Linked DNA regions of Trichocoleus sp. FACHB-46. The protein of the gene in region 1 binds, or shares a complex with, the protein of each later gene. Links are inferred from orthologs where the notes say so. Each region holds a gene or a part of one and is shown on either strand. Other genes may lie near its edges. The genes, in order: dnaB and dnaG.

Region 1 (14,866 bases):
TCTATCTCTGAGTGGCCCACCGATAGTCAGGTACGAGATGGTCGAGGCTTGATCTTAGGGCCAGGGTTAGTCGATTTGTATAGCCACTCTGGCGAACCCGGATTTGAGGACAGGGAAACCCTACGTTCTTTACAGCAGGCCGCGATCGCAGGTGGATTCACGCGCCTAAATATCCTGCCTGACACGACCCCCGCTCTAGACAATCCCGCTGGACTCGCTTGGTTACAAGACAAACGGCAATTTCAGCTTCCAGTCCAAGTTCGGGCATGGGGCGCTTTGACGCTAGGAGTGCAAGGACAACAAATGACCGAGCTAGCCGAGCTAGGAGCAGCAGGCGTTGTGGGTTTTGCCGATGGCCGAGCTTTATCCAGTTATGGACTCCTGCGGCGACTTTTGGAATATCTCCAGCCATTGCAAAAACCTGTGGCGCTTTGGCCTTGCGACCCCAAGCTAACAGGGAATGGGGTGATGCGAGAGGGACCAGAATCGATTCGCTTTGGCTTGCCTGGAAGTCCTGCGATTGCCGAAACCACTGCGATCGCGGCTCTCTTCGAACTCGTTGCAGCGATCGGTACGCCTGTGCATATCATGCGAGTCTCGACTGCCCGTAGCGTGGAATTGATTCAAGTGGCTAAGGAACGGGGTCTGCCCATTACGGCTAGCACCACCTGGATGCATTTGTTGCTCAATAGTCAGGCGATTCAAACCTACGACCCCAACTTACGGCTGGAGCCTCCATTAGGCAACCTAACGGATCAAGCCGCTTTAATTGATGGCATCAGGCAAGGCGTGTTAGATGCGATCGCGATCGATCACACTCCTTACACCTATGAAGAAAAAACAGTGGCTTTTGCCGAGGCTCCTCCAGGCGCGATCGGATTAGAGTTAGCACTCCCTCTGTTATGGCAACGCTTTGTCATGAGTGGTGAATGGACAGCGCTAGAGCTTTGGCGCGTACTCAGCAGCAATCCAGCCAAATGTTTGCAACAGCCTGTCGCCACAGTCGCACCTGGCCAACCTGCTGAACTGGCTTTGTTTGACCCCAGCCAGCCTTGGGTGGTGAGCGGGCAGTCTCTTAAGTCTTTATCTATTAACACACCTTGGTTGGGTCAAGAGCTGCTTGGTCAGATTGTGCAAACCTGGTGTCCTAGTTCTTAAAGAATTACTGAGCAGACTTAAGTTCATAAGCTGGCTCTTGGCCTAACTCTCCAACTCGATTGGGAGGCCAGAAACGCACCACAGCTCGACCAATGATGCGATCGCGAGGGACAAACCCCCAGTAGTGACTGTCGTAGCTGTTATTGCGGTTGTCGCCCAGCACTAAATAAGAGTCAGAAGCTACCTGCACAGGCCCCCACTGGTAGCTGGGTTTCTCGTCAATGTACTCTTCTCTCAACGGTTGGTCATTGATATAGACTCGCCCTCCCTTGACTTCTACCTTCTCACCCGGTAGACCAATCACCCGTTTGATGAATGCATCCTTAAAGCCTTGGTCTTTTAAGGTTTGAGTTGGAGAGAACACGACAATATCGCCTCGCTCTAAGCTATGGAAGTGGTAGCTTAATTTATCTACAATCAAGCGATCGTTGATTTGTAGCGTTGGCAGCATTGACCCGGATGGGATATAGCGCGCTTCAGCGACGAAAGTGCGAATTCCCAAAGCTAAAATGACACTCAGCCCAATGGTTTTGAGTCCCTCTAACCAAGGATTTTCAACTTGTGGTTGGGTATTTTCGTCAGACGCTTGATTCTGCACACGAGTCATAGGTGTTTACTTACCAAGGAAAAGAGCGGTATCAATTCAGAGTTATAAGCGTTACTCAGACTACCAGCCTATCAATTCAATCCAACAAATGGGTTTGATACTGCCATGTAACGATGGGGAGCTTGTAAAACTCTGACATAAAAATCGATATTTAGACACGCATCAATTTACGTTATCTTAGCCAGTTGCTTATCTCACAAACGGTTAGCGCCATGCATTCTGCCTCTCATCTACTCATTCGCCAGGCCCAAGTGCTCCTACCCAGTGGTGAACTCATGGTAGGAGATGTACAAATCGAGGGACTATTATTCAGGTTGCACCCGACCTCTCCGATACGATCGATAGCGCAGTCAGCCAGGAAATAATAGACGCTCAAGGACTCACTTTGTTGCCAGGAGTGATTGACCCGCAGGTTCACTTCCGCGAACCAGGTTTGGAGCACAAGGAAGATTTATTTACCGCCAGTTGTGCCTGTGCCCAGGGAGGCGTTACTTCTTTCCTGGAAATGCCCAACACCCGCCCACTAACCACTAACCAAGCCGCGCTAGACGATAAACTGCGCCGAGCGGCGGAAAAGTGTTTGGTGAATTACGGCTTTTTTATCGGGGCAACGGGTGACAACCTCACGGATTTACTAGAGGCGCAACCAGCTTGTGGCATCAAGATTTTCATGGGCTCAATGCATGGCCCTTTGTTGGTAGATCAAGAGTCAGCCCTAGAGTCCATCTTTGCCACAGGCGATCGCCTCATGACAATGAGGCGTTATGGCAAGCCTTACTCGATGACGTAATTGACTTTATTGCCACTGACCACGCCCCACACACCTTAGAAGAAAAAGCCCAAACCTACCCCAACACACCTTCAGGCATGCCAGGTGTTGAAACCTCGCTGCCTCTGATGTTGACTCAAGCTAAAGCGGGACGCTGTACCGTGGCCCAAGTAGCTCATTGGATGTCCACAGCCGTTGCCAAGGCTTATGGCATTCCGAAAAAAGGCGCGATCGCTCCAGGTTACGATGCTGACCTCGTACTTTTGACCTAGAAAACTATGCTTCAGTCAGGCGTGAAACCCTCCAAACCAAGTGTCGCTGGAGTCCCTTTGAAGGTTGGGAGTTAACAGGCTAGCCTGTAACGACTATTGTGGGAGGCCAAGTGGTTTATGACCCCGGGAAGCTGAACACAGAGGTCCGGGGTCAAGCATTGACCTTCAGCGAAACTTGAGGAATTCACTAACAGTCTAATCCGGACAGGGAGCCACAAATTCAGCAGTTGCGGTTTGCACAACCCTGGAAACTTTAAAGAGATGGTGTAGTCAAACTGCAACCGCTAAAGCTGGGGTTAATTCCAGATAAACTCCTATTAGTGACGTACCAAGTTCATCTAAGTAACTGGGCATGCTTAAGGTAAAGAATTCCATTAAGTTCTCCTTTGAGCTGTCTTGGCTCGCTTAGGTGCATTTTTCCAAACAAAAATCATGGCAAATACAGAGCTGCTACATTCGATCGCCCATGACCTAGAACAGCATCCAAACTCAATTCGGATTAAAAAGCTAATTTTTTATATTTGCAAAAATTTTTGGGAAAACAATTTAGATATTATCAACTCTCATTCTCTAAAAAATCTTATTCAAGAATTACTTAGCCTTCATCCCACTTCCAGCGCTCTCAACTCTCATCTAACCAGGGTCGCTCAAGGTTTGAGCAAACCAGCGGAGTACAGTTTAATTGCCAATCTTATTTTCCAAAAAATCAAAAGTCTTTATTCTGAGATTTCATTAGAGTCAAATATTACCTCAAAGCAACAAGAGGCACTTAGAGTCGCTGGTAGGCTTGCTCAAGACAAAAACTCAATTAGAATCAAAAAAATCCTCACTTATATTTGCAAAAATATTTGGGAGAATAACTTAGATCAGCTCCAGCAATACCACTGGCAAGAGTTAGTCGAAGAGTCTTTGGAGCTAGCACCAACTCTAGAGAGCCTAGAGCTAGTACTTAACAGTATTGTAAGAACCCTTAATCGCCAAACCGAATATTCTCTGGTTGTGGGTAGCATTATTAATTGTTTCAGTACCTTATACGCTGAGAAGCCAGCTTCAACTCAGTTAATGAGTGACAACGGCGATACACAAATAGTTATTCAAACTGAGCAGACGAATTTGGTAGTTGAGCCTCAATTTGCTCAAGAAGCTTATTCCAAAGAGTCAACTTGTTACACACAAGTTTCCTCCCATCTAGAAGCTCAACCAGAGAAGATTCGGATCAAAAAGCTAATTCTTTGCGTCTGTAGGAATTATTGGGAGAATGATCCAAGCAAGCTACAAGCAATACCCCTAGAAGTTTTAATTGCCGAGCTACATGCGATCGCTGGCAACCTCACTGACCTAAAACTACTTTTAAGCAGTGTTGTTAGTACCTTAAACCGGAAAGCAGACTACTTTTTAATTGCCGATACAATCACTCAGTCTCTTGAAGCCCTCTACTGCCAATCCATTAATTCAGCCCCAGTAGCTCTGCCTTCAAATAATCAAGCTGAAGCTAGTTTCACCCAACCGATAGATCAACATTCAGCTTCTCAGGTAGCGCGATCGCCAGGAATAGAGACAGAGCTAGCGAAAAGTGCGTATGCTCCTTTTGAACTACGGCTCGAAATCATGAAATATACCAATCCTCTTCGAGCCAAAATTTTGCTCTTTTCAGTACTTCAGCATAAGTTCTCTTTTAGCGCTTCTGATTGGTCAGCTCTCAAAGCTTGTGAATTTGATTATTTACTACAACAACTATTTGAACAGTGTGAAACCCTGTCCACCCTTGAATCTCGGCTAGAAATCATTGCCAGCTGTTTAGAAGATCCCTATGAGTACAATCAGGCAGCGGGAGCCATCATTCAGTGCGTTAAACCCTTTTATTCACTCATACAACGCCAGCCGAAACTTAGTTCAGCTGAGTCTATATCATCACCAATTTACTCAGAGCATTTCTCCCCTGAGCAAACCAGGATTAAGTTCAATTTTGAAGAAACCCTCTTAACTTCTGGCCATGTTGATATCGAGGTGGAGACCGAGCAGACTTGCCAGTTTGGCTCTACTGCGAAACCCGTTTTTAAGGATGAAGCGCGATCGCTAGATGACTTAGATCAAACCTGCGAACTATCGTCTACATTAGCTCCTAAAATATCAGCTCAAAGCTGAAATAAAATTGCTGATTAGGATGAGGCTTTGGTCATAAATAATTACAAGTAACTTCTATGAACGCAGATGAATTAATTGGGCGATATGCTGCTGGTGAGCTTGACTTTAACGCCTTGAGTTTGAGCGGCATTAACTTAAACGGAGCTGATTTAATTGGAATCAACCTCTCTAAAAGTGATTTGCAGGGTGCATCATTCATTTTTGCCTACCTCAGTCGAGCTAATTTAAGTCAAGCCAACTTAATAGGTACAAAGCTGAGTGGAACTAACCTCAATCAAGCAGATCTACACCGCGCCAACCTTCATGATACTGATCTGCATGGTGCTAGCTTGCAAGCTGCGGATCTACGCAGTGCTGACATTACTTTGGCTAATTTACTCGATGCCAATCTAATCGACGCGGATCTACGCAATGCCAACTTAAGCGGTGCGAATCTCACAGGTGCCTGTTTACGAGGAGCTAATTTTCGCCAAGAGAACCGTCAATATGTTGCTAATCTGAGAGGCGCAAACTTAGCTAAAACCGATCTGAGAGGTGTTAATTTAACAGGTGCTGACCTAGCAAGAGTGAACCTGCGCGGCGCAAACTTGAGCGAGGCTATGTTAAGAGACGTTGATCTGAGTGAAGCAGATCTCACAGGTGCTATTCTTAGTGGCGCTTTTCTCACAGAAGCTCAACTCAGCGGTGCCATTCTAGTCGGAGCAAACTTGGTCAACGCCAAACTGGAGCGAGCTACATTATGCGACGTTGATCTAACAGGCGCGAATTTACACAACGCCATCTTGCCTGATACCAAGCTGAGCAAGGCTAAATTAGAGCAAGCTAATCTCACTGCTGCGAAGTTGAGTCGAGCCGACCTAAGCCGTACCAACCTTCGCCATGCTAACTTGACTGACGCTAACTTGATTGATGCCTATTTAGCGAGAGCCGATTTGAGTTACGCCAATCTGACTGATGCCAACTTGGTCCGAGCCGAGCTCAGTAGCACCAATTTAATGAATGCCAACCTCAAGGGAGCTAAAATGCCTGACGGCAAAGTTAATAGCTAACTTAACTAGAATAGTTGTCCTTACGGGCGGTTAGGAGAAGCCAAGTTACGAAAACAGGTGAACTGCGGCTCAAATAGCAGTTTTACCGTTCCCACCGGACCATTACGATGCTTGGTAATAATCACCTCAGCAATTCCGCGATCGGGTGTATCTGGGTTATAGTACTCGTCGCGGTAAATCATCATAATCAAATCCGCGTCCTGCTCGATCGATCCCGACTCCCTCAGGTCAGACATCATGGGTCGCTTGTTAGTCCGAGATTCCACACCTCGGCTTAACTGCGATAAGGCAATCACTGGAACACCGAGTTCCCGTGCTAAACCTTTCAGTCCGCGAGTTACTTTCGACAACTCTTGAACTCGGTTGTCTGAGCCGCTACCCTCCATTAACTGCAAGTAATCGATCAAGATAAGTCCCAAGGGTTTTCCATTCTCTGCCTGCAAGCGACGGGACTTGGAGCGCATCTCGGTCACACTGATGTCCGGCGTATCATCGATGTAAACATTTAGCTGTGACAATGTGCTGATGGCGTGCCCCAAAGGTTCCCATTCAGTCTGGCTGATCCGCCCAGAGCGTAAACGCCCGCTCTCAATGCGAGACTCACTGGAAAGTAAGCGGTAAACCAACTGCTCCTTGGACATCTCCAAACTAAAAACTGCTACGGGTAGCTTGTGAAACGCGGAAATGTTTCGAGCAATATTTAAGACGAAGCTGGTTTTCCCCATTGACGGACGACCCGCCACAATCACCAAATCCGATCGCTGGAAACCTTGGGTCATGGCATCCAGGTCGTAAAAACCACAAGCGATCCCTGGCATCACCATGCCTAAAGAGCGGCTTTCAATGTCGGAGAAAGTGTCTGTGAGAATATCGGAAGTGGGGACTAGACCTTGTTGCGGGCGGTCTTGAGTAATGCTGAAAACTTTTTGCTCAGATTGATCGAGGATCTTGACTAGTTCGCTATTAGTTTCATAACCGAGTTGCGCGATCTCTGTGCCAACTTGAATCAACTTGCGGCGCAAAAACTTATCCATGACCAGCGAAGCATACTGATCAATGTTGACGGCGCTGATCGTGCGATCTACTAGTTGAGCGAGTCGGCTTTGCCCACCCACTTTTTCTAGCAGGCTGTGATCTTGCAGCCAGCTTGTGAGGCTCATGAGATCGGTCGGCTTACCTTGGCTATGGAGCGTGACCGCTGTTCGATAGATTTCTTGATGCGCACTAATGTAAAACGCCTCAGGCCGCAGAATATCAATCACTCGATTGATGGCTTCTGGGTCGAGCAAGATACCGCCCAAGATGGCTTCTTCCGCATCAATGTTTTGCGGGGGCAGGCGATCGCTCAGCGGTTGGAAACTTAAGTCGTGAACCATAACAGGGACAACTGTAAAAAGGTTTGGATCAAATGAGACGGATGAGTAGCTGACTCACCCGTCCTACACTGAAGAACAAAACTGGTCAGTTGCAGCCTCTATGGGGCCTCACACACTAGCCTGTTATGTATATCAGAATTCTACCGACGCCAAGCGGCAAGAATTAGCTAACCAGAATTAGCTAGCAACGACTTCAATCTCTACTACAGCGCTCACATCAGGATGCAGTTTGATTTCTGCTCTGTAAGTTCCAACTTTATTAATGTCGGGTAGAGAAATTTCGCGGCGATCGACATCTTCACCTGTCGCTGCCTGAATTGCTTCTACGACTTCACGAGCTGTAACCGTACCGAAGATGGCATCGCCTTCACCCACCTGCTTCTGAATGGTGAGACGAGTTGCCTTCTCTAGAACTGCTTTTTGCGTTTCAGCTTGCTGCTTTTGTTCCAGCAATAGCACACGCTCTTTCTCTTTACGACGCTCTACTTGCTTAAGAATGCCAGGGTTGGTCTTAACAGCAAAGCCTTGAGGAATCAAGTAATTGCGGGCGTAGCCGGGAGCAACTTCTACCAGATCACCTGTTCTCCCTAGCTTGCTAACATCCCGATTTAAAACTAACTGAACACGTTTCGCCATGATCTTTCCTGTGATTAACTGTGCGTACCTTGGGAGGTGTTGTCGCTGTCGTCAGAACACTTTATCGTATCGAAATGTGAGGAGCGATCGCAAGTTTAGTGACCATCTAATTTCTGTCAACTCCTAGTATCCCCTCACATTTCGTTTTGCCCAGTCACTTAGTACAGGTGCCACTATTCTCTAAAACTGCTCCTTAAGTTGCCGTAAACGCGCAAAAGTTTCCACTTGCTCAGCCATCTTGACGGCTTGTTGAATACGGGGCACATCCCAGCGCAGGAAAGGATTTGTGCGTTTTTCCAAACCCAAATTTGAGGGTACAGTCGCTTCCGAACGCTGACGCATTGCTTCGACCTCAGCTAAGCGGGTTTGCAAATCTAAGTTAGCGCTCTCCACGCTTAAGGCAAACTGTAAATTCTTTAGGGTATATTCATGGGCGCACCAAACCCTGGTGTTGTCTGGCAAAGCTCGCAACTTGCTTAAAGATTGCACCATTTGCGTCGGAGTCCCCTCAAACAAGCGACCACAACCGCCTGCAAAAAGTGTATCCCCACAAAATAGCTCTCCTGCGTCCTCGGGGTTAGTAGGTGGAAAGTAATAGGCGATGTGGGCGCGGGTATGCCCTGGCACAAACAACACTTCTGCTTCTTGGTCTCCAAATGGAACGCGATCGCCTCCTTGCAGAAACTTCTGTTGTCCTGGAATGCGTCCGCGATCGCCCTCCCCTCCATACACAGTTAAGGTGGGGAATTTGCGCAGCAGTTCTGCGTTTCCACCCACATGATCCCCGTGATGGTGAGTATTAAAAATCGCTACTAATTCTGCACCAAGCTGAGCCAGAAACTTTAAGACTGGCTGCGCCTCTGCTGGATCTACCACTGCTGCTATCCCCTGGGCAGGAGCATGCAGGACAAAAATGTAATTATCGGAGAGGGCTGGGAGTCGATAAACTTGCATCAGTCCATTTTCTCATTGGTTTCCCAGAATTGAACGACACTTTAGGCTTAAGTGCCCCTCAAGCGACTCAAGGAATTTGACTACTTAGCGATGGGTGGCAATCAACTCACACCTTAATGAGAGAGATTTACACAAATTCACTAAGTCTTCATTGTGTGCTCATTGCAGCTTTGCCAAACCGCTGAGATAAAGCTATGACAATAGCTTTATGAGGACTGCCTCAGCCAAACGTTATCAGACGTATCAGGACAAGTCATACTCATGGTGTGGACAGCGCAAAGTAAATCAAGCCTAAGCATAAAAATAATTACAGAGCAAATTATTCAAGCTGGACAGCTGAGCCGCCGAGAGCATTTGCAATTAACTTCTATAATTCTTTCCGACTCTAAGCTTTCTTCTGAAGACCGACGGCAGATCAACTTAATTTTTGACTATCTGCAAACGGGTCGCCTCAAACTAGCCGACTAAATCTTCTGGTAGCATCACTGTATTCCATCCTTCTACACTCTTGAGCCCCCAACCCGCTAAAAATCGCCAGAAAATTTCTGTCATTACACCCGACTTATCAGGGGGTGGAGTGACAAGGGCTTATTTGTTGAGCCAAGTTCTACAAAAACTTGATTATGACGTAGAAGTTGTTGGGTTTCTCTTCGGTCCATCCATCTACCCCAATCCACCCATTGGCCTCCCAGTTCAGGCATTTCCTGGCTGTAATTATCCAAGGCTACTGAGTCCAGCCAAGCAACTGCTTGATCAGGTGAATGGGGATATTATTTACGCCGTCAAGCCCAGGCCCACCAGCTTTGGTATGGCTTTATTGAAGCAATTATTTTCTAAGCGTCCAGTCGTCTTAGATATTGATGACTGGGAGCTAAGCTGGTACGGCGGCGACAAATGGGCCTACCGTCCTACGGTGAAACAGTTAGCGAGGGATGTGTTGAAACCGGAAGGGGCATTAAGACAGCCAGAACACCCCTTGTATTTGAAATGGAGCGAGAATCTGGTCAGTCGGGCGAATGCCATTACTGTAGACACTCAGTTTCTCCAAAATCGGTTTGGCGGCATCTACCTACCCAATGGGAAAGACACCGCTTTATTTAATCCCAAAAAATATGACCCTGAGACGAGCCGGGAGCGCTATGGTCTTGCGGGATATAGAGTCCTGATGTTTCCTGGAACACCCCGTCCTCACAAAGGTTTAGAAGATGTTCTGCTGGCTTTAGAGATGTTGAACGAGCCAGATTTAAGACTCGTGATGGTGGGTGGCCGTAGACCAGACGACTACGATCGCCAACTGGTTGAGCGCTGGGGACAATGGATTATTCAATTGCCGAGATACCCAGTTGAGCAAATGCCTGAAATTGTTGCGGCAGCTCATGTAGTAGTGGTGCCACAGCGGGATACACCAACGGCAAAGGCGCAATTCCCACTCAAGCTAACCGACGGTATGGCAATGGCAAAGCCAATTTTGTCTACCAAGGTTGGTGATATTCCGACTATTTTGGCTGGAGTCGGATACCTAGTTGAGCCTAATTCTCCAGAACAAATTGCTGAGCAACTTCGAGCCATCTTTCAGGACTGGGAGTCAGCTTGCCAATTAGGTTTGAAGGCGCGGCAAAAATGCGTAGAACACTACAGCACCGATGCAATGGCATCTACTCTAGAGAAATTGCTTGGACAGCTGAAGTGATGGAGGCCGACAGTTCCTCGAAACCTAAAACCTAACCCCCGACCCCTCCCCTAGGCTCGACACGCTTTTCAGCTTGAGGGAGATTTGGGAAGAGGTCAGCTCAAATGAAAAAACTTGCCAAGAATTAGCTGATTTTCAGCAGCTCAACATCAAAAATCAAGGTGGCATTAGGAGGAATCACGCCGCCAGCACCACGAGCACCATAACCTAGTTCAGCGGGAATCACGAGTTTGCGACGGCCACCGACCTTCATGGTGCCTACGCCTTCATCCCAACCCTTGATTACTTGACCAACTCCAATTTTGAAGCGGAAGGGTTGACCGCGATCGCGAGAGCTATCAAATTTTGTGCCGTCTTCTAAAGTGCCTGTGTAGTGCACTACGACAGTTTGTCCAGTCTGAGGAGTTGCTCCAGTTCCTGCTTCTATTTCGGTGTACTGCAACCCTGAAGGAGTTGTGACGACATCATTACTATCCATTACCACCTCAGTATTTTCGGACTTCTCTGCGTTGTTAGATAGGGGGTTCTGCGCAATTAAGCTGCTGCTCACTGTTTGTGATACTGCTGGTTGGGGTTGAGTGTTTTGCAACTCCCCAGCGATCGCGGAACTGCGACCACTAATCTGCGTGACGACTAGCAGTACACAGCAAGCTAGCATCAGTCCCAAGCTAATTAAAATCTCTCGCAAAATTCAATTCCTCCTAGCATCGAAAATACAACTAACTTTACAGCCAGCATCCAGTGCTGTTTCAGGTTAGCGTATGCTTTTCAGTTTAAGCTCTGAGTTGAATACTGCGATCGCCCGTTTTAGCGCCACGACTTATTTTCTAAATCCCGCACTTGCCGCTCCAAGCGATCAAGCCGCCCCCGTAGCTCATCCATTTCAGATTGCTTGGGCACACCCAGATCCTGCAAAACGTTACGAAGCTGTCGCTGCATCTGAGCGTCTAAATTGCCTTGCTCAGACTTGAGATGAGTCATCAAGTCATCTGCAAACCTCTTGGCTTGTTCAGGATTGAGTTGTCCTGTTCTCACCCACTCATCGCTGACCTCCCTTAGTTTTTCTGCTACTAGAGAGGTTGTACCCACTCCAATCATCAGTAGCTGCTTAATGAAATTATTGTTGTCCATGCGATTTCTCAGATTGTGCGATTGCAACAGTTGTAAATGTAGGCTTTTGTGTAATTAATGAAGTTTTAGTGTTATTCTTCAAACCGGACTGAACCCAGCCTACAGCTTTATTCTGTCAAATCTAAAGCGTTCCTAACCTGCTTTGGCCAACAAAAAACCACTTGCCGTCTTTAGGTGTAGGTTGTGGGATTTGAGTTTGTTAGACTCACTCGTTACTTTGTGGCCATCAACGACGACTTAGATGGATTAAATTACTCTACAGGAAACATTAGACTGGGTTGTTTATGGTGATCGAGTGGCTCAAAATCAAGGTTGCTCCTGAAATGCGAGAGCAGTACATCCAAAAAGATGCCGAAATTTGGACTGCGTTTCTCTCTGAGTATCCTGGGTTTTTAGGCAAGGAAGTTTGGATCAATCCGGATAACTCTACAGAAGTTATTTTGGTGATCCGCTGGGCTAGTAGAGAGGCTTGGAAATCTGTGCCTAGCGATCGCTTAGCAGCCATAGAGCAGCAATTCGCCCAACAACTAGCTGGCAGCTACCCCATCATTGAAGCGGGGGAGTATCAGGTGCGGAAATTTCCGCAGTCATAAGAGACGATCTCCTTCGAATTCCCTCAAGGCGCTGTAGGGCTTAGGCTAGCATACGAAGAAGACCCGAACCTTCTCTGCTCCAATGCCTGAATGCCCCCGCTGTCATCAAACCGTTAGTTCACAAGCTATCACCTGTCCTCAATGTCACCTGGCGTTGAAAGCTCACGGACATCCTGGGATTCCGTTATATCGAGCTGATGAAGCTACTTATTTATGTGACACTTGCACTTATCACGACGATGACACTTGCAATTTTCCTCAACGACCTTACGCGAAAGAGTGCACACTCTATCAAGATCGCGCCCAAAGCTATGCAAATCTGAGCGCAAGTAAAAGCTACACCAATCAAACCTCTGGCCTCAGTCAGCTCAAAACTTGGATCAAGCGCAATGCTGGCTGGTTAGCACTCATTGGTTTAGTGGTGATTAGCTTGCTCCTGTCGTTGTAGGTGATTCAAGATTGACTTCACGTTTCTACGGACAGCACGCTTATCGTAGCCCCAAGACGGAGTTTAAGGTAGAGTCGCAGGTACAGATGCCACATTCGCATCAGTCGTGTGGTCCACCGCCGGTAAGCTTCCAAGTAACGAGGCTGCTTCTTGAAAAACAGCTAAGTCAAACCAGAAGGTCGTTCCCACACCGACTTCACTCACCAAATGTACGGCGCTGTAGTGTTTTTCAATAATATTTCGCACAATCGACAGCCCTAAACCTGTCCCTTCTAGAGTGTGAACTCGGTTTTCAACCCGGAAGAAACGGTCGAAAATTGCCTCTTGATCTTCTTGATCAATGCCAATTCCCGTATCAGATATTTCAATCCGAACAGTCCGAGGTTGGTTTTGTAGGGCGACTGATTTTAACCGGAACTGCGACTGAAGCACATAAGCTCGAATCGCGACTTTGCCACCGGATTCAGTAAACTTCAGGGCATTACCGACTAGATTGGCAAACACTTGCAGTAGTAAATCGTAGTTACCCACAACTGCTGGCAAGTCTGGTTCAATTTCGTGGCTGAGTTCGATGCCTTTGTCTCTAGCATTGAGCTGATAAGTTCGTAGCGTCTGCTCAATGGGTTGACTGACATCTACGGCCTCGAAGTGATAGCGTTTACAAGATTCTAGACGCGATAAATCCAAGACATCGTTGACTAAACGAGTCAGGCGATCGGTTTCCCGATTAGCCGTTTCTAAGAACTCGCAGCGTTCTTCCTCGGTGAGTTCTTCTCCGTACTCATGCAAGGTTTCAATAAACGATTTGATGTTAAATAGGGGGGTTCTCAATTCGTGAGAAACGTTGCTGATGAACTGGCTCTTAGCTTCATTCAACTCCACTTCACGGGTAATATCTTGAACCGTGATCGCTACCCCCTTGACAGTCTCACGATACTGATCAAAGACAGTCGTAAGCAAAATCCGAACGGTACGGCTAGTTGGCTCTAGTAGGGTAATGCGGAATTCTGCTCCTTCGCGATCGCCTGCCGTCAACTGATACAAAGGCCGATTTAACTCGACTTGCACCGACGCTGGTAAATGGTGCAGCACATTAGCCCCAATCAAATTTTTGCCGTCCCAACCAAAAATGCGCCGAGCTGTAGGGTTCACTAGGACGACATGCATACTGGAATCGAGCAGAACCGCGCCATCGGCAATGGTTGAAACTAGGGTTTCCAGTTTCGCTTTTTCGGCTGTCAGCTCCTCAATATTCTGTTCTTCATAGCGCTCTAAGCGCTCTGCCATGTCGTTGAAGCTGAGAATTAATTCACCCAGCTCCCCGCCTAGAGGCAAATCAATTCGCTGCCTAAAGTTGCCAGCTGCAATATTTTTGACACCCACCAGCAATTCTTTAATGGGTTTTGTAATGGTGAGGGCATTAAACACCGCTCCCAAAATCACCATGACCCAAATCGAGACAAAGACCGCGATCGTCACGTCGCGAGTCAGATTGGAAGAAACCACTACAGTCGGGTTAGGGTTAATGCCGATCGCTAGAACTCCCAGATATTTGCCTTCATGCAACAGCGGCACAAAGACATCGGTGACTTCCCCGTCAGGGGTGAGGTGTTGCCGCACCATGGGGAGTTCCGAATGTTCAGCATAGTTATCGGGTAACTGAATGCGTCGCCGAATGGTCAGCGAATTCTGCACTTCCGATTCAGAAAAGGGAATGCCAAAGAAGATATTGCCATCCTCGTCGGCGTAGAGCATGTAGCGAATGCTAGAAGTGCTGCTGTAGAAGCGATGAGTAAAGCGAGCCAGCTCTGTCCGGTTATCGTCCGCAATTAGAGGCGCAACGTTGGCTGCCAGTAATAGCCCTAAATCCCGACCAAAGCGAGTATCATTCAACCGGGCATCTTGCTGAATGGTATTTACTGCCCAGAAGGTGAGGCCACTCATAATCAGTGACACCACCAAGGTAGCCGCCGCCATCAGTTTGGTCTGGAGCGTGAACTCAGACCACCAGCGAGCCAAGACTTCTCTAATCGTTTTA
Region 2 (14,859 bases), on another replicon or contig:
TCAACTCAGATTAAATCAAGTGGCTCCAGCGCTTGTCACCGCTTCTCCCTTGGGAGCTGAGTTTGAGCGGGTTTTTAGCGATCGCCAGCGGGAAGCTGATGAATTTTACCAACGGGTTTGCTGTTTCACGCGATCGCCCGATTTGCAAAACATCCAGCGTCAAGCTTTTGCGGGCCTATTGTGGAGCAAGCAGTTTTACTACTACGTGGTGGATGAATGGTTGAAAAACGTGCCTGCTGAGCCATCCGTATCCCCGGAGCGGCTGAAAGGGAGAAACTCTGAGTGGATTCATTTATTTAATGATGACATTCTCTCCATGCCCGACAAGTGGGAATATCCCTGGTTTGCGGCCTGGGATCTGGCCTTTCATGTGATTCCCATTGCCATGATTGATCCAGAACTGGCTAAATACCAACTGGATCGCCTGACGCGAGAATGGTACATGCATCCCAACGGCCAACTGCCTGCTTATGAATGGGCGTTTGGGGATGTGAATCCTCCTGTCCATGCTTGGGCAGCGTGGCGGATTTACAAGATTGAACAGAAACTATACGGTCGGGCCGATAGTGTTTTTTTAGAGCGAGTATTCCAAAAGCTACTGCTCAACTTTACTTGGTGGGTGAACCGCAAAGATGCAGCGGGCAATAATGTCTTTCAAGGCGGCTTCCTCGGTCTAGACAATATTGGCGTATTCGATCGCAGTTCCGAACTGCCTACCGGAGGTCGCATTGACCAATCGGATGGCACCAGTTGGATGGGCATGTATAGCTTGCATATGCTAGCGATCGCCTTAGAGCTATCAAAAGCCAATCCCATCTACGAAGATATTGCCAGCAAGTTCTTTGAGCACTTCCTCTACATTGCGGAGGCTATGAACCGCATGGGCCGAGAAGAAGCCTCCCTCTGGGATGAAGCAGACGGCTTCTATTATGATGTGCTCCATTTCCCAGACGGGCATCAAGTGCGCTTGAAAGTTCGCTCCATTGTTGGCCTGATTCCTCTGTTTGCAGTGGAGGCGATCGAAGCGGAACTCCTAGAGCAGTTTCCTGGTTTCTGGAAGCGAACGGAGTGGTTTATTCGCAATCGTCCCGATCTGACACAAAATATTGCTTGTATGAAACGGCAGGGGGTCGGCGATCGCAGGCTTTTGGCGATCGTTTATCGCGATAAACTGCGGCGGATTCTAGAGAAAATGCTAGACGAAAAGGAATTCCTCAGTCCCTATGGCATTCGGGCTCTGTCCCGTTATCACGCCGAGCATCCTTACATTTTTGAAGCGCAAGGCCAGGAACACCGCGTTGATTATGAGCCAGCGGAATCCACTAGTGCCTTGTTTGGGGGCAATTCTAACTGGCGTGGCCCGATTTGGTTTCCCATCAACTTCTTGCTAATCGAATCGCTGCAAAAGTTTCATCATTACTTAGGTGATGACTTTAAAGTGGAATGCCCGACAGGTTCTGGGCAATGGATGAACTTGTGGGAAGTCGCCAGCGAAATCTCCCAACGACTCATAAAGATTTTTACCCAAGATGCCGCCGGTCGTCGCCCCGTCTATGGAGACACAGAAAAATTTCAAACCCACCCACACTGGCAAGATTTGATTTTGTTCTACGAATACTTCCACGGTGACAATGGTGCTGGAATCGGTGCGAGTCACCAAACTGGCTGGACTGCTTTGATTGCTAAATTAATCCAGCAGGTGGAAGAGCACGAAGATTAGGGCATAGCCTTCAATCTAGAGGTAATTCTTCCTGCAACTCCGCCCGATACTCAGGCTTGAGCAACAAGCCCCACTGGGCGTTGTAAGGATGCACTTTGGTCGTAGGCTGCTCGGCTTGCCAGAGCGGTCGTGCTTCGTTGGCCCACTGAAAAATGCTGCCTTCCAAGTCATAAACCTGCGTGAAGCCTGCTTGCGCCAACTGAGCCGCAACTTTCGCACTGCGATACCCGATCGAGCAGTAGACAACTAGGGGTGTAGCCTGATCAATCTGGCCTAGAGCGGCCAAGTCAGGCGCAATCGGATCGATTTGCTGAGCAGTTGCCAAATGGCTGACTGCATACTCAGCCTGAGTTCGAGCATCTAATAGGAGCGGTTGCGATCGGACAGGATTGCTGAGCCATTGAGCGAGTTCTGCGGTCGTGATCCACCGAACCTGCGGAAATTGCATTGCAATCGAACGCCTGATTAGCTTGAAGATGAGCGATCGCCCCATGCCCATGATTTAGATTCTGGCCTCTGGCAACACCAGCATGGCATCCCCAAATGAATAGAAACGGTACTGTTCCGCGATCGCCTCTTGGTACAACGCCATCAAGCGCGGACGACTTACCAACGCACTCACCAGCATCAGCAAACTGGAGCAAGGCAAATGGAAATTGGTAATTAATCCCTCCACGACGCGCCATTGATAACCAGGGTAAATAAATAGATTCACCTTGCCTTGGTAGGGCTGCAATTCACCAAACTGGTTGCCATTCTGCTCAGCTTGCTGCGCCACTCCTTCCAGGGTGCGGACGACCGTCGTACCCACAGCAATCACGCGCCCGCCTTGGGCTCTGGTCCGCTGAATTTTGGCGACTGTCTCGGCTGGAACTTCTACCCACTCGCTATGCATAGCATGTTGGGTAATATCCTCCGCTTCGACGGGCCGAAAGGTGCCGACTCCCACATGTAAGGTAACGAAGGCTTGGTCAATGCCTTGAGCTTGTAACTTAGCCAGCAACTCAGGGGTAAAGTGCAAGCCTGCGGTTGGGGCTGCGACAGCTCCAGGTTGCGCGGCATAAACCGTTTGGTAGCGTTCTGGCTCTGCTTCCGATTGGGTAATGTAGGGTGGCAAAGGTACTTGGCCGAGTTCGTGTAGGCGTGTTTGCAATGACTCCCCATCGGGCACCTCGAACTGCAAAATCCTCCCTCCCGTGGGCGCATCCGTCGCTAAGACCGTGGCCTTTAAGCTCGGTGGCTCAGTTGGGTCTGGACCAAACTCAATTGCCGCTCCGGGTTTCAGCCGCCGACCGGGTTTGACTAGAGCCAGCCAGCAATTAGGTTGGGGTTGGGGTTCTAGGAGCAAAACTTCGATCGCGGCACCCCCTGGCTTACGACCGTACAACCTGGCGGGAATCACACGGGTATTGTTGAGCACTAGTAAATCTCCCGACCGGAGGAGATCTGGCAAGTCTCGAAAGATGCGGTGGCTATGCTGAGTTGGGGAATCGAGGACGAGCAACCGTGCCTGATCCCTTGGCTCTACGGGGTTTTGAGAAATCCTTTCTTCTGGTAACTCGTAGTCATAGGCGCTCAGTAATTGGTCGGAGGTAGGCTCGGACGCGATCGCCGGAGTGACAGGCTGATCTGAGGAACTAAAATTGTGAGGTTTGGCCGTGAAGTTCATACCAGCGTAAGGCTGCGACAAGCAATGAAGGGCAAAACTTATAACAACATTGGGTGGAACCCCCCATAGGAGGTCGGGGGCTTCTCCCCTATTGGCTTCAGCAAATCCCCGTAAGAATAGAAATGTAGCATTCGCTGGGTCCGAAGAAACATGGAATATCTCTACTACCTTGGCAATGCCAGCCTCACCCTAAGAGTCGTCGAACACCTACATGGCACCACGCTAATGCCTGTTCGATTCATGACTGTAATTCATCAGATTGATGGCTGGGTCGTCAAGGTCAAGATGAATCGCTACTTGAGCCCACAAGAAGATGGAGATTTCCGAGCTTTCTTGAATGAGCTAGGCATTCCCTACGAGCCAGAAATTCGTATTCAAATGGCTTTGTGGAGCCTGGAAACGGGTCAGTCTGCCATTGATGTGATGCGGCGCTATCAAGTAGCGGTGGTTTCTCACGGTAGCCCCGATCGCGGTGAAATTGAAGAGTTCCGTAAGCAGTTTGTTCTAGGACTGGGCTATTGTCCTGAGACGCTAGCTTAAGCTGCAACACGTGGCAATTTCTTCTGGCTGGCTATCATCTCCCAGCAGGTGTTGGAGTAGCCTGATAACGGCAAATTAAGTGAAAGCCGCTTGGATATAATCTTTTAAGCTTAGTTGATAACCTTCGATCGCAATAGGTTGCCCTTGGGCGATCGCTGCTTGACTCTGGTTAACCACATGATTCATTGCTAATATCGCAGCCTGAACTTGATCGACACCAAGCTTTTCAGGTTGCGATCGCGCTTTTGATTCAGTTTGATACGCCACCAGCGCCACATCAAAGCGGCAAGGTAGTTTTGCAAGTTCTGGATAATTGGACAAAAATAATTCTGCTGTCTGCCAAAGCTTGGCTTGCTTTTGGGTCGTGATCGCTAGCAAGCCGTCCGTATCCCAATTGTTGTCGCTACGAGTTTTAACTTCCACAAATACAAGCGTGGCTGAACGCGATCGCATCTGGTCAGGTGATATAGGTCTAGATGCTATGGATTGTTGGACCGCAGGTTGTTGGGCAATTAGGTCAATTTCGCCCCAACGACAATGCCAGCGTTGATGCAGCAGTCCCCAACCTTGAGCTTGCAACCATGCTGCAATAAAGGCTTCTCCTAGCAACCCGATTTCGCTCTTAGATTGAGACGAGCGGCGCGATCGCGAGGGTCTAGGCGTGTCAGAATTCATGCACTTTACTTAAATTTGCTTGCAGGAAGAAGCAGTCAGACTTTAACCTTCGTTACGAGTCTAGTGCTTTTTCACCAAGGAGACCGACAGCTTCGGGTAGGATCAGGGATGGGACCGCTCAGGTCAGTCTAGGCTGCGCTTAGCGCTAGCCTATAGATTGATGTGGCTCCCAGACTCACTGATTCGTCACAGTCACTTAGTAAAGTACGCGAGATGGACAGAAGGTACGGTTTCCCATTGCTTCAGCACCCAATTCAGAAACCAGTGAAAACAGCCTGGTATCAACGCCTAGCCACTGCTTGTTTCAGCTTATGCTGGATGACTCTGGCGGGGTTGCTGGTTTGGGGGGCGATCGCGGCTCCTGCTTTGGCTGAGGACTATAACAAAGCTTTCTTGGTGGGGGCCGACTTTTCGGGCCGTGTTTTAGTAGACTCCAGCTTTACTAAGGCCAATATGCGCGGCATCAATCTCAGTCAGAGTGATTTGCGCGGAGTGAGCTTTTTTGGGGCTAATCTGGAAGCTGCCAATTTGGCAGGGGCAAACCTCAGCAACGCCACGCTAGATACGGCTCGCCTGTCAGATGCAAATTTAACCAATGCGATTCTAGAAGGAGCCTTTGCCTTCAACGCCAAGTTTGAAGGAGCCGTGATTGACGGCGCAGACTTCACCGACGTGGAGTTTCGACAAGATGCCCAAACTTTGCTCTGCAAGGTGGCGAAGGGCACTAACCCAGCGACAGGACGCAACACCCGCGACACGCTCTATTGCAACTAACCCAACTGCGGCACTTCTAGTAGATCGGCTGGGGTGACGCAGCGTTGGCGATCGAGTTCTTGCAGGTAGCGTCTTTCGTCGTAGAACAGCTTCTGAAACCGCAAGGCTTCGACATCGAAGGCCGCATCTAGGCTTTGTTCTAAAGAATCTAGGATTTGTACTTGGTTGGGGTCAGCCAAGATCGCTTGCGTGGCTTCTTCCCACATCTTCAGCAAGTGACGGCAACGTTTCTCGCACATAATCCGCTCTAGGCTAGCAGTGGCAGTGCGAATCGCTAGACTCGGACGGAGAATATCTAACTTTGCTGTTTCATCGAGTTGCAGAATGTGCAGAACTCGCTTAATTTCCTCTGGCGACTCAGTGCAGCGGTCTTGCAGGGCCGTGAGTAAGTCAACTTCTGTGTGCTCCTCCCAACTGGCGTAAGACTGAGGCAGTTCGGTCTGAGGCTCTTGATTTTCTGTTTCTTCAATGTCTAGGATCTGCCGCCACAGAAAGCGGTAATGAGACAAGCTAAACTCCAGTTCACGCTCTTTAAGGGCGTTATGCACTTCTGGACGATGAGCGGGGCAATGAATGTAGATACGGAGCAGTTGGGCTTCTGCTGCTTCTCGCAAGCTGTAATCGGTGGGTTTTTCCCATTTTTGCGATCGCCCGTGCCAACGCTGCCCCCGAACTTGGGTGCGGAGGTTTTCTTCCAGTTGCAGCGCAAACCTGGCATCGCCTTGACTCAAAAACCCCGCACACTGATGAATATAGTGGGTTCGTAAAGGGGTATTGGGTAAATTGCCTAGGAGCTTGACGATCGCCTGAATCGACTGCTGGAACTGATCAGCTTGCTTCAGGTCTTGGCCTTGGAGCGCTTGTTGAATTTGCCAATCTAACCACAGGGGCGCTCTTTCCAGGAGGCTGAGGTAATGCTCTGAAGAATGCGTGTGCAAGAACTCATCCGGGTCTTTGCCTTCGGGAATGTTGAGGACTCGCAACTGCACCTGACCTTGGTAAGCCAAATCAGCCACTTCCCCGATTGCCCGTTCTGCCGCTTTCACCCCCGCCGCATCGGCGTCAAAGTTGAACACAACTTGCTTTGACTCGCTATAGCGCAGTAATTGTTTGACTTGGGCCACACTCAATGCGGTACCCAAAGACGCGACGGCGTTGGTAATCCCGGCGGCATGCAGGGCAATTACATCAAAATAACCTTCTACGACTACCGCTTGGTCTTGCTTGGCGATCGCAGCGCGGGCCTTGTCTAACCCAAACAGGGTTTTGCCTTTGTCAAATAGATCCGTATCGGGGGAGTTGAGGTATTTGGGTTGCTCATCGCTCAGGGTGCGGCCCCCAAACCCAATCACACGACCTTGAATATCCAGAATCGGGATCATCAAGCGATCGCGGAAACGGTCGTAGTAACCACCCCCAGATTTGCGCGGCAAAATTAATCCAGCTTGGTCTACCAACTCCACCGGGTAGTGTTTCTGCTCTACCAAATAGCCGTACAGCGTTTCCCAACCCGCCGGAGCGTAACCGAGTTGAAACTGCTGAATCGTTTCTTGGCTCAGGTGCCGAGAGTTTTGTAGGTAATCTAAAGCGACCTTTCCTTGAGGTTGTCGCAGTGCATGCTCGTAAAATTTGGCCGTCAGCGACAAAATCTCGTACAACTGCTCCCGCACCGAAAGCTGCCGTTGCAACTCTTGGCGCTGTTCTGGAGCCAAAGTTTTGACATTTACTTGGTAGCGGCGAGCCAGATCCAGCACGACATCGCTGAAGGAGTTTTTACCCAACTCCATCAGAAACTTGATCGTGTTGCCACCCGCTCCACAGCTAAAGCAATAGTAAAACTGCTTGCTGGGACTGACGCTGAAGCTCGGAGACTTGTCATCGTGGAACGGGCAGAGCCCGACAAAGTCTTTGCCCTGTTTCCGCAGCACGACATGCTCAGAAACTATATCGACAATGTCAGCTTTTTGCTTGACTTGCTCAATAGTGTCAGGATGCAGCCGAGGAATGTCCATTGACGCTGTGCCGAAAAGTAGAACTCACTTACTATTGTCACCGCTCTCTCAGTTTCAGCCAAGCCGTTGTGCTTTGAGAAAAGCCGTGCTGTGACTTCATTTGCCTAAACCCGTTGGTACAAAAGGCTGAAGTTCGAGTATTATCACGGTGATCTCGCCTGGAAGCTGTATTCTGGCTTTGGGTTGGGCATAATCAATTCGTTAAGGGTAATTTCATTTATTCAGAGTCATGGGTAGAGGGCCGTTCTAGAGGTCAAGCTACAGCAGTTTTATTAAACAGAAACTAAATATCAATAATTTTTAGCTCTAGAGGAAACAGCGCAGATGGGACGAATCTTTATTTCGGCAGGTCATGGTGGAAACGAGAACGGCAGAATCGATCCAGGCGCGATCGCGGGCGGCACCACAGAAGCCAGAGAATTGATTCTGCTGCGGGATTTGATCGTCGCCGAACTGCGATCGCGAGCGTTTGAAGTTTTGGCCGTACCCGATGACCTCAGCCTAGCGGGGACCATTGCCTGGATCAACAGTCGCGGGCGCGTGGGTGACGTAGCCCTAGAAATTCACGCTGATGCCTTCTCTGACCCCTCTGTGAGGGGAGCCAGTGTTTTCTATATTGCCAATAATGACGAGCGCAAAGCTCACTCAGAGCTGTTGTTGCTGGCGCTGCTGCGTCGAGTGCCCCAACTGCCAAGCCGAGGAGCTAGACCCGACACTGCTACCGGAGTGGGCAGCCTAGCTTTTTGCCGCCAAATCATTCCTGCTTCTCTGTTAATGGAAGTGGGTTTCTTAACCAATCCAGACGATCGCTTTTTGATTCAAAACCGTCGCCGCGATATTGCGTTGGGTCTGGCTGACGGCTTAGCAGCTTGGAGCCGAGCGGTAAGTGGAACAACTCCTACGCCAACTCCCACACCAACCCCTACGCCTACGCCCACTCCCACGCCCACACCTTTGCCGACTGGCACCTATACTCCCGCCAACATCAATATTAATGGCTCTATTTATGGTGAACAGGGCATTGTGGTCAATGGCAATGCTTACATTCCAATTGACTTGGCCGATCGCCTGCGGGTAGATTTGACCAAAGCCCCTAATATCCGCCGGATCAACTACCGCAACATTGTCTACATCCGAGCGGTCGATCTGCGGGAGGTTAATATTTCTGTGGGTTGGGATAGCGTCAGCCGGACAGTGATTTTGCGATCGATCCTTTCAATTTGTCCCGGTCAACTCGATCGCATCATTAGCAACGGCAACACTTCGGAAGTCCAGCTAATGATGTTCCTCAAATCTAACAATGAGAATGCTTTAGCTCAGTTTCCCGACTTACCGAAGCTGTACCGAGAAGAAGCCAGCGTGGAAGGCGTAAATTACGATATTGCTTTCTGCCAAATGTGTGTGGAGACGGGCTTTTTACGCTTTGGTAGTGAAATCAAACCTTCGCAGAACAACTTTGCTGGCTTGGGAACAGTCGGTGGTGCTGAGGTGGGTGCGTCTTTCCCCAGTGCCCGCATTGGAGTTCGGGCGCATGTGCAGCACCTCAAAGCCTATGCCAGCACCGAGCCTTTAGTTCAGGATGTGGTTGACCCGCGCTTCCGCTTTGTCACTCGCGGTATTGCCCCTTTGGTGGATCAACTGAGTGGTCGCTGGACTGCTGACTTACAGTACGGCACTAAAATTACCGCTACCCTGAGAAGGCTCTACGAAACCGCAGGATTACTGTAAGGCTCGTTGAATTTACTAGTTGCGATCGCGCTCAACTGTTTCTAACGCAAGATATCGAGTTTGCAACACTCGAGACTGAGCGGCCAATACCTGAGATTGAGTTCGCAGCCTTTGAAATTGTGCTTTTAGCGCTAGAGATCGGGCTTTAAGGCGGTCGTGGTCATCCTTAAATGCGATCGCTTGTTTGGATAAAGGGTAGGTGTTATCTGTGCCAGAAATACGAGGCTGCGGAGATGTCCATCTCCGCAGCCTTCCCAGATCTCTAGGGCTACCATCTCGGCCATAAATTAGTTGAAGCAACCTGGCTAGAGCCTCTCTGATAGGCTCATCCTCATTGAAAATTTTTTTCGCGATCGCTTGATTATAAGAAACTCGATCGGAGTTTAAGGCCTGACATAGTTCTTGATTGGTATGCTGCAATTCCTGATAGCAGGATTTCAACTCCTTAGCCTGGCTCCACAACTGCTGATACAGAACCTTCTTTTGTGCTTTCAGTTGTGTTGCTTCTGCTTCTAGCTGCTTGACCTTTTCCTCAATTTGTTGAATAAAAAGGTTTAGATAGTCCTCAAAGTTGGACTCTTTACTATTTAAAGGCTCATCTTGCAGCTGCTGAATTTGGGCTTTTAGTTCCCTCACCGCCATTAAAATGTCAACTTGGATTTGGCCCTTAGTGGGTTGTGTTTGGTTATCCATACTTCTAGCGATCGCTAGATTTAAACTAGCAAAAGAATACTGATGCTCACAAATTTAGAACTCATTACAAAAACTTGATTCGTCCTTTTGGACGAATCAAGTTTTTGTGTTTATGGCTACTAGCATTTTCTACTTAGTAGCTGAACTCTTCAGACGAGTTGAAATATTTTTAGTTGATTCCACTAAAATCACACCTACTGTCCCGCTGGATATTGGTTGACAAACTGAGTCAAAGGTCAATGGCGATCGCGCAACTTGCCCAACCATCGTTAATCTCTCCCTAGGTTTATGGGAGTCCTGGCAAATTTGATTTGATGAGTTGAAGTCTACTGGAGGGGTTCTGTTACCCAAGTAGATTCAGCTTCTGTATCTGATTTGCTAAGCTGAGCTAGCTTCCAACTTTTCTGGTCAGGTTGCTGTTGCAGGTAGACCTCGAACGGATTTTTTTCCTGAGTGACTTGGCGGCTAGGAAACTTTAAGGTGAGGTCGTAAGTTCCTTGGAGATGGTAAGCAGATAAGCCTTGAATCTTTAGCGAGTCTTGCTTAGCGATCGCGACTTGCTTCACTTCTACTTTGGGGGGCTTTTTGAGCCGGAGTTGTTGGGCGAGGGTTTGCTGGGTTTGGCCGACTTGTAGAGCGATCGCTTGTTGAACGACTCGGTCACTCAGCCCCGGAATGCCGTTGCCACAAGCCGTTAATAGTCCTACCAGAACTACTGCCAAAATCGCTCGGATCATAAACTCCACTCTCCTCTGAGTTCCAATTACAGCAAATCACCCTCAATATAGTAATTTTGTAGCTGCATTTTTAAGCAAAACATTCCTATGTCTAATAAAACACTGGATTTGACGAATCAACTGTATGACTATCTGTTGTCCAACTCTTTGCGTGAACCGGAGCTTTTAGCGCAACTGCGACAAAAGACCGCTGAACATCCGATGGCTCAGATGCAGATTGCTCCAGAGCAAGGGCAGTTTATGGCGCTGTTGGTGCAGCTAATGGGGGCTAAGAAAACGCTGGAAGTGGGAGTATTTACAGGTTACAGTTCCTTAGCGGTGGCGCTGGCTTTACCCGCTGATGGCAAAATCATTGCTTGCGACGTGAGCGAAGAATATACCGCGATCGCCCGTCGTTATTGGCAAGCCGCAGGGGTGGCTAACAAAATTGAGCTGCGGATTGGCCCAGCCGTAGACACCCTAGACCAGCTTTTAGCCGCTGGTGAGGCCGAAACCTTTGATTTTGCTTTTATTGACGCTGACAAGAGCAATTACTGGAACTATTACGAGCGATCGCTGCAACTCGTGCGTCCGGGTGGGTTGATCGCGATCGATAATGTGCTTTGGTCTGGACGGGTGGCAGACCCGAAAGTGCAAGACAACCGCACCGAGTCGATCCGCGCCTTTAATGCCAAGCTACACCAAGACCAACGCATCACGCTCAGCCTGGTTCCGATCGCGGATGGCTTAACCTTGGCTCTAAAGCAGTAGCCGAACCAGCATTAACTAAACAAGAACCAAACCCCTGCCCAAGCGACCAAGACGCCTAAAATGGCCTGTCTGCTGACCACCTCACCCATTGCGATCGCGATTGGCAAAATGAACAGGGGACTGGTGGAACTGAGGGCTTGGGCTACCCCAACTGCCGTAAATTTGAGCGAAGTTTGTTGCAGCCAGATGCCCAAGTAGGTGCTGAAAAAAGAGGTAATGGCGATCGCGCCTAGCCAAGACATTCCCTTCCGGCGATCGCGCTCAAATTCTAGGGTTTGCATCACCAATCCTGCTTGCCGTCGCACTAGTAGCCACACCAGCATCACCAACACCCCGGTGGCTAAACGGACTAGGGTGCTCCACAAGGGGCTGATAGTGCTCTGAGTTAAAGCAGCACGAGATAGCACCGCCCCTCCTGCTTGGCCCAAGGCTGCTAGTAAACCGTAACCAACTCCTAGTAGAGGATGCGTTGGTTTGCCTGTCGCTGAATTGGCTGTTTCGGTAGGCGATCGCTCACTCACCACCCAAGTCACACCGACAATGGTAAGAAAAATCCCCAACCAATTGCTCAGTTTTAGGGTTTCTTGCAAAAACAGTAAGGCGAGGAAAGCGGAGAGCGGGGGTGCTAAAGCCTCCAGTAGCAGAGTTCGCCTTGGCCCCAGTAAATTCAGTGCGGCAAAGTAATAAGTGTCGCCAAAGCCAATCCCTACCACTCCACTCAGGATCAATAGTCCCAAAGCTGTGCCGTTGATGTCGGGTAAGCCGCTGCCTTGAAGCCAGAGGGTAATGGCGAGGAAGGCGATCGCAATCACGCCTTTCAAAGAGTTCAAAACCAAGGGAGGCACCCGCTGCCCAATGCGAGTGTAGATGACAGACGCGATCGCCCACAAAAATGCCGCACTCAGCGCGGCTAGTTCGCCCTTAAATTGGGTGAGCCAAATTAGCATGGGATTTGTGGAGCTGATGAATCCCTATAATCTCCCAACCTTGAGGTCTTGGAGAATTTCGTTAGCGGCTTGGATGCCAGATAGCGCTGCCCCTTCCATAAAGCCCTGCCATTCGTAAAAAGAGTTGGCATGTTCTCCGGCGAAATGGAGATTACCGACGGGTTTGCCTTCGTTGCCCGCAATGCTGGTAAATTGTCCGGGCGTGTAGCAGGTGTAGCTGCCTTTGGTCAATGGGTTAGAGGGCCAAGGCTCTAGGTGAACGCGGTATTGACCATTGATTTTAGTAGCGACTGCTTTTGACCCCGGATACACTCGATTGAGATCCGTAAGGAAGCGATCGGCCTCGGCTTGCACATTGCTGACTTTGAGACGCAGAGCGCGATCGCCACTAGAGTAGTCGGTGAGAATCGCCTGAGTACTGGTGGCTTTAACGGGGTTGGTTTCCCAGGTGGATTGATGATTGGGTAAGTCGGAGTAAGAGCTGCCGTTGCTGCTAGGGAGCCAAGGCCGACCGTTGAAGCCGAGCATCATCTTGGCATTGTTACCATAACCCAGCTGTTGGATGGCTTGAACCTTCCAGGCAGGCAGACCCAGGCTTGGATCCAACTCGACTTGACGTAGTGTCGTGAAGGGAATGGCCAAAACGACCGCATTATAAGTAGCGGTTGTAGTGCGGGAGCCACTCTGGAAGGTGAGTTCAATCTGATTGGTGCCCGTTTTCCGCACCCGCAGCAGTTTCATACCCAGTTTGACTGGACTTTGTAGGCGATCGCGCAACCCTTGAGTGATTTTGTCGTTGCCCTCCACCACGTGATAGCGTTCATCACTAAAGACACCAAAAGGCGTGAATTTAGAGCGGCGATCGGCATGGATAAACAGGAGGAAGTTTAAGCAGCTTTGTTGAGCGATCGGTAAGCCATATTCCGCTTCATAGGCGGCTTTGATCGCTGCCTTCACCACATTACCCGCTTGGCGGCTGTCCAGATAGGCTTGTAAGCTGGTGCGATCGAGTCTCACATCTGCCTCGGTGTGGCTATCAGCGCTAGGCTCACCGGAGAGCGTCCGTAAGTCTGCTTGCATAGCCGACACCAAAGCTCGAAACTCATCCACTACGACTGATTCTGGGTAGCGCTGGCCGTTGAAGTAGTAGAAAACTTCTCCTGGTTGTTTGTTGACATCTTCCAGCGTCAAACCAAATTCGCGAGCATAGCCGATCAGGGTTTTGTGCAAGTTATCAATAAACTCACCTCCCCGCTCTGCCACCTGCCCAGGAAAGAAGTTGTTATCCAATGAATAGCAACGGCCCCCGACGCGATCGCTGGCTTCATGGAGGGTGGCAAGAATGCCGTTACGTTGGAGTTCGTAGGCACAAGTCAATCCCGCAAATCCTGCGCCGACAATCCCTACAGTGGCACTTGATTTTGGTTTGGGTGCGGCACTGACCTGACCCATGTGACCCACAATCGCGCCTGCAATTCCCAAACCGCCTAACGCTAACAACTCCCGGCGATGCAGCCGTTGGCGATCGGCAGCTTCCTCAATCGCGGCGAACCACTCTAAACCTTGGCTAGTCGAAATCTGCTGCCGATCGCAAAATAAAGCAACCCGGATAGCCCGCGCCAAATTGTCGAAGAGAGGGGAGTGACTCATAAGCTTCCTTAACAGCAGTTTTCTTAATAGCGAGTGAGGGAAATAGTCCCTAACTGGAGTTTGTTAGATCTGCTACACGTTAGCCAAAAACTGAAGCGACTGTCATCGTGAAGGAGCCATAATTCTCCTGCTAAGAACCCCGTAAAGTTATTTTTGCTCGTATGGCTTAGCGCCTTTTTGCTTTAATAAAGCAGCAATCTCTGGCTGGTTTGTGGCGATCGCGTGATCCAGAACAGAGTAATAGCCATATCTCAACCGATGAGGTTCCACAAAAGTTTCGCGACTCGCTGCATCAACTCTTGCCCCCTGTGCTAGTAGAAGTTTCACGATCGGTAATGAGCCTCGCCGCACTGCAAACATCAACGGAGTCCGCCCTAAGTGATGGGTAGGATTGACATTGACTTTTTCAGACAGCAGTCGTTGCACGATCGCCGGATTACCCCGCCAAGCGGCATAGTGTAATGCGTTCTCTCCATAGGCATTAGCTGCTTTTGCATTCGCACCTTGTTGCAGTAACAGTTCCACCAGTTTTTCATTGCCGTGCCCTGCGGCGACCATTAGCACTGTTGTTCCATTGCTGCGATCGCGGTCGTTTGGATTGGCTCCTCCTTGAAGGATTAAGCGGATTGTTTCTATACCCTGATCGCTGACTTGAGGAAACCGATCTATGTGGCTAGTCCAATCTAGAAAGCTAATGTATGAGTTGCTGAATAAGGCTTCTTGCAAAATAGAATCTGTATTCCCATCTTGCTGATTCGGGTCTGCACTGTGCTTCAACAACAATCGAACCAGCGGATCATTTCCTGTACGTACAGCTTGTCGCAGGGGTGAAACACCGTCATTAGCATTAGGGTCTGCGCCCCGCTTAAGCATGAGTTGAATCAGCTCTGGCTGATTGCTCTGAACAGCTCTCAGCATTAATTCAGAGCGCTCAATGTCTTGAGCCGATACAGACTTTAATAAC

Evidence for each region.
Region 2: the proteins of dnaB (region 1) and dnaG are in contact, whole or in part, in a crystal structure (PDB 2R6A), measured with the Geobacillus stearothermophilus proteins. The link is inferred for Trichocoleus sp. FACHB-46 from one-to-one orthologs. Residues at the interface, in WP_033016901.1 of Geobacillus stearothermophilus: Ser13, Glu15, Ala16, Gln18, Glu91, Leu92, Asp94, Ala95, Val96, Pro97, Thr98, Ala99, Ala100, Asn101, Tyr104, Tyr105, Ile108; in WP_049624496.1 of Geobacillus stearothermophilus: Lys456, Leu457, Leu458, Pro459, Ala460, Asn463, Ala464, Leu467, Leu535, Leu536, Ile537, Ala538, Gln544, Glu545, Asp548, Tyr549, His552.

Annotation. Positions count from the first base shown.
Region 1 is NZ_JACJOD010000030.1:17,943-32,808, reverse strand. Bases 5,199-8,126 are described here. They hold dnaB (replicative DNA helicase), read right to left. Parts: upstream 7,377-8,126; coding sequence 6,021-7,376; downstream 5,199-6,020. Other genes in these bases: rplI (50S ribosomal protein L9), read right to left, coding at 7,554-8,012; H6F72_RS16690 (pentapeptide repeat-containing protein), read left to right, coding at 5,199-6,000. Also shown: H6F72_RS16710 (dihydroorotase), read left to right, coding at 1-1,158; lepB (signal peptidase I), read right to left, coding at 1,163-1,765; H6F72_RS31170 (amidohydrolase family protein), read left to right, coding at 2,151-2,555; H6F72_RS31165 (amidohydrolase family protein), read left to right, coding at 2,555-2,806; H6F72_RS16695 (hypothetical protein), read left to right, coding at 3,239-4,951; more of H6F72_RS16690, read left to right, coding at 5,008-5,198; gloB (hydroxyacylglutathione hydrolase), read right to left, coding at 8,193-8,966; H6F72_RS16670 (hypothetical protein), read left to right, coding at 9,228-9,434; H6F72_RS16665 (glycosyltransferase family 4 protein), read left to right, coding at 9,475-10,656; H6F72_RS16660 (FKBP-type peptidyl-prolyl cis-trans isomerase), read right to left, coding at 10,781-11,344; H6F72_RS16655 (phasin family protein), read right to left, coding at 11,464-11,787; H6F72_RS16650 (TIGR03792 family protein), read left to right, coding at 12,072-12,380; H6F72_RS16645 (zinc ribbon domain-containing protein), read left to right, coding at 12,463-12,828; two-component system sensor histidine kinase NblS, read right to left, coding at 12,892-14,866. UniProt on the Escherichia coli protein: The main replicative DNA helicase, it participates in initiation and elongation during chromosome replication. Travels ahead of the DNA replisome, separating dsDNA into templates for DNA synthesis.
Region 2 is NZ_JACJOD010000041.1:95,504-110,362, forward strand. Bases 4,883-7,803 are described here. They hold dnaG (DNA primase), read right to left. Parts: upstream 7,391-7,803; coding sequence 5,375-7,390; downstream 4,883-5,374. Other genes in these bases: H6F72_RS23930 (pentapeptide repeat-containing protein), read left to right, coding at 4,883-5,378; H6F72_RS23940 (N-acetylmuramoyl-L-alanine amidase), read left to right, coding at 7,715-7,803. Also shown: H6F72_RS23905 (glucosidase), read left to right, coding at 1-1,720; H6F72_RS23910 (rhodanese-like domain-containing protein), read right to left, coding at 1,731-2,168; tRNA preQ1(34) S-adenosylmethionine ribosyltransferase-isomerase QueA, read right to left, coding at 2,223-3,389; H6F72_RS23920 (hypothetical protein), read left to right, coding at 3,540-3,929; H6F72_RS23925 (YraN family protein), read right to left, coding at 4,005-4,604; more of H6F72_RS23930, read left to right, coding at 4,869-4,882; more of H6F72_RS23940, read left to right, coding at 7,804-9,118; H6F72_RS23945 (hypothetical protein), read right to left, coding at 9,134-9,811; H6F72_RS23950 (hypothetical protein), read right to left, coding at 10,138-10,548; H6F72_RS23955 (class I SAM-dependent methyltransferase), read left to right, coding at 10,636-11,298; H6F72_RS23960 (DMT family transporter), read right to left, coding at 11,310-12,245; H6F72_RS23965 (FAD-dependent oxidoreductase), read right to left, coding at 12,270-13,895; H6F72_RS23970 (ankyrin repeat domain-containing protein), read right to left, coding at 14,043-14,859. UniProt on the Escherichia coli protein: RNA polymerase that catalyzes the synthesis of short RNA molecules used as primers for DNA polymerase during DNA replication.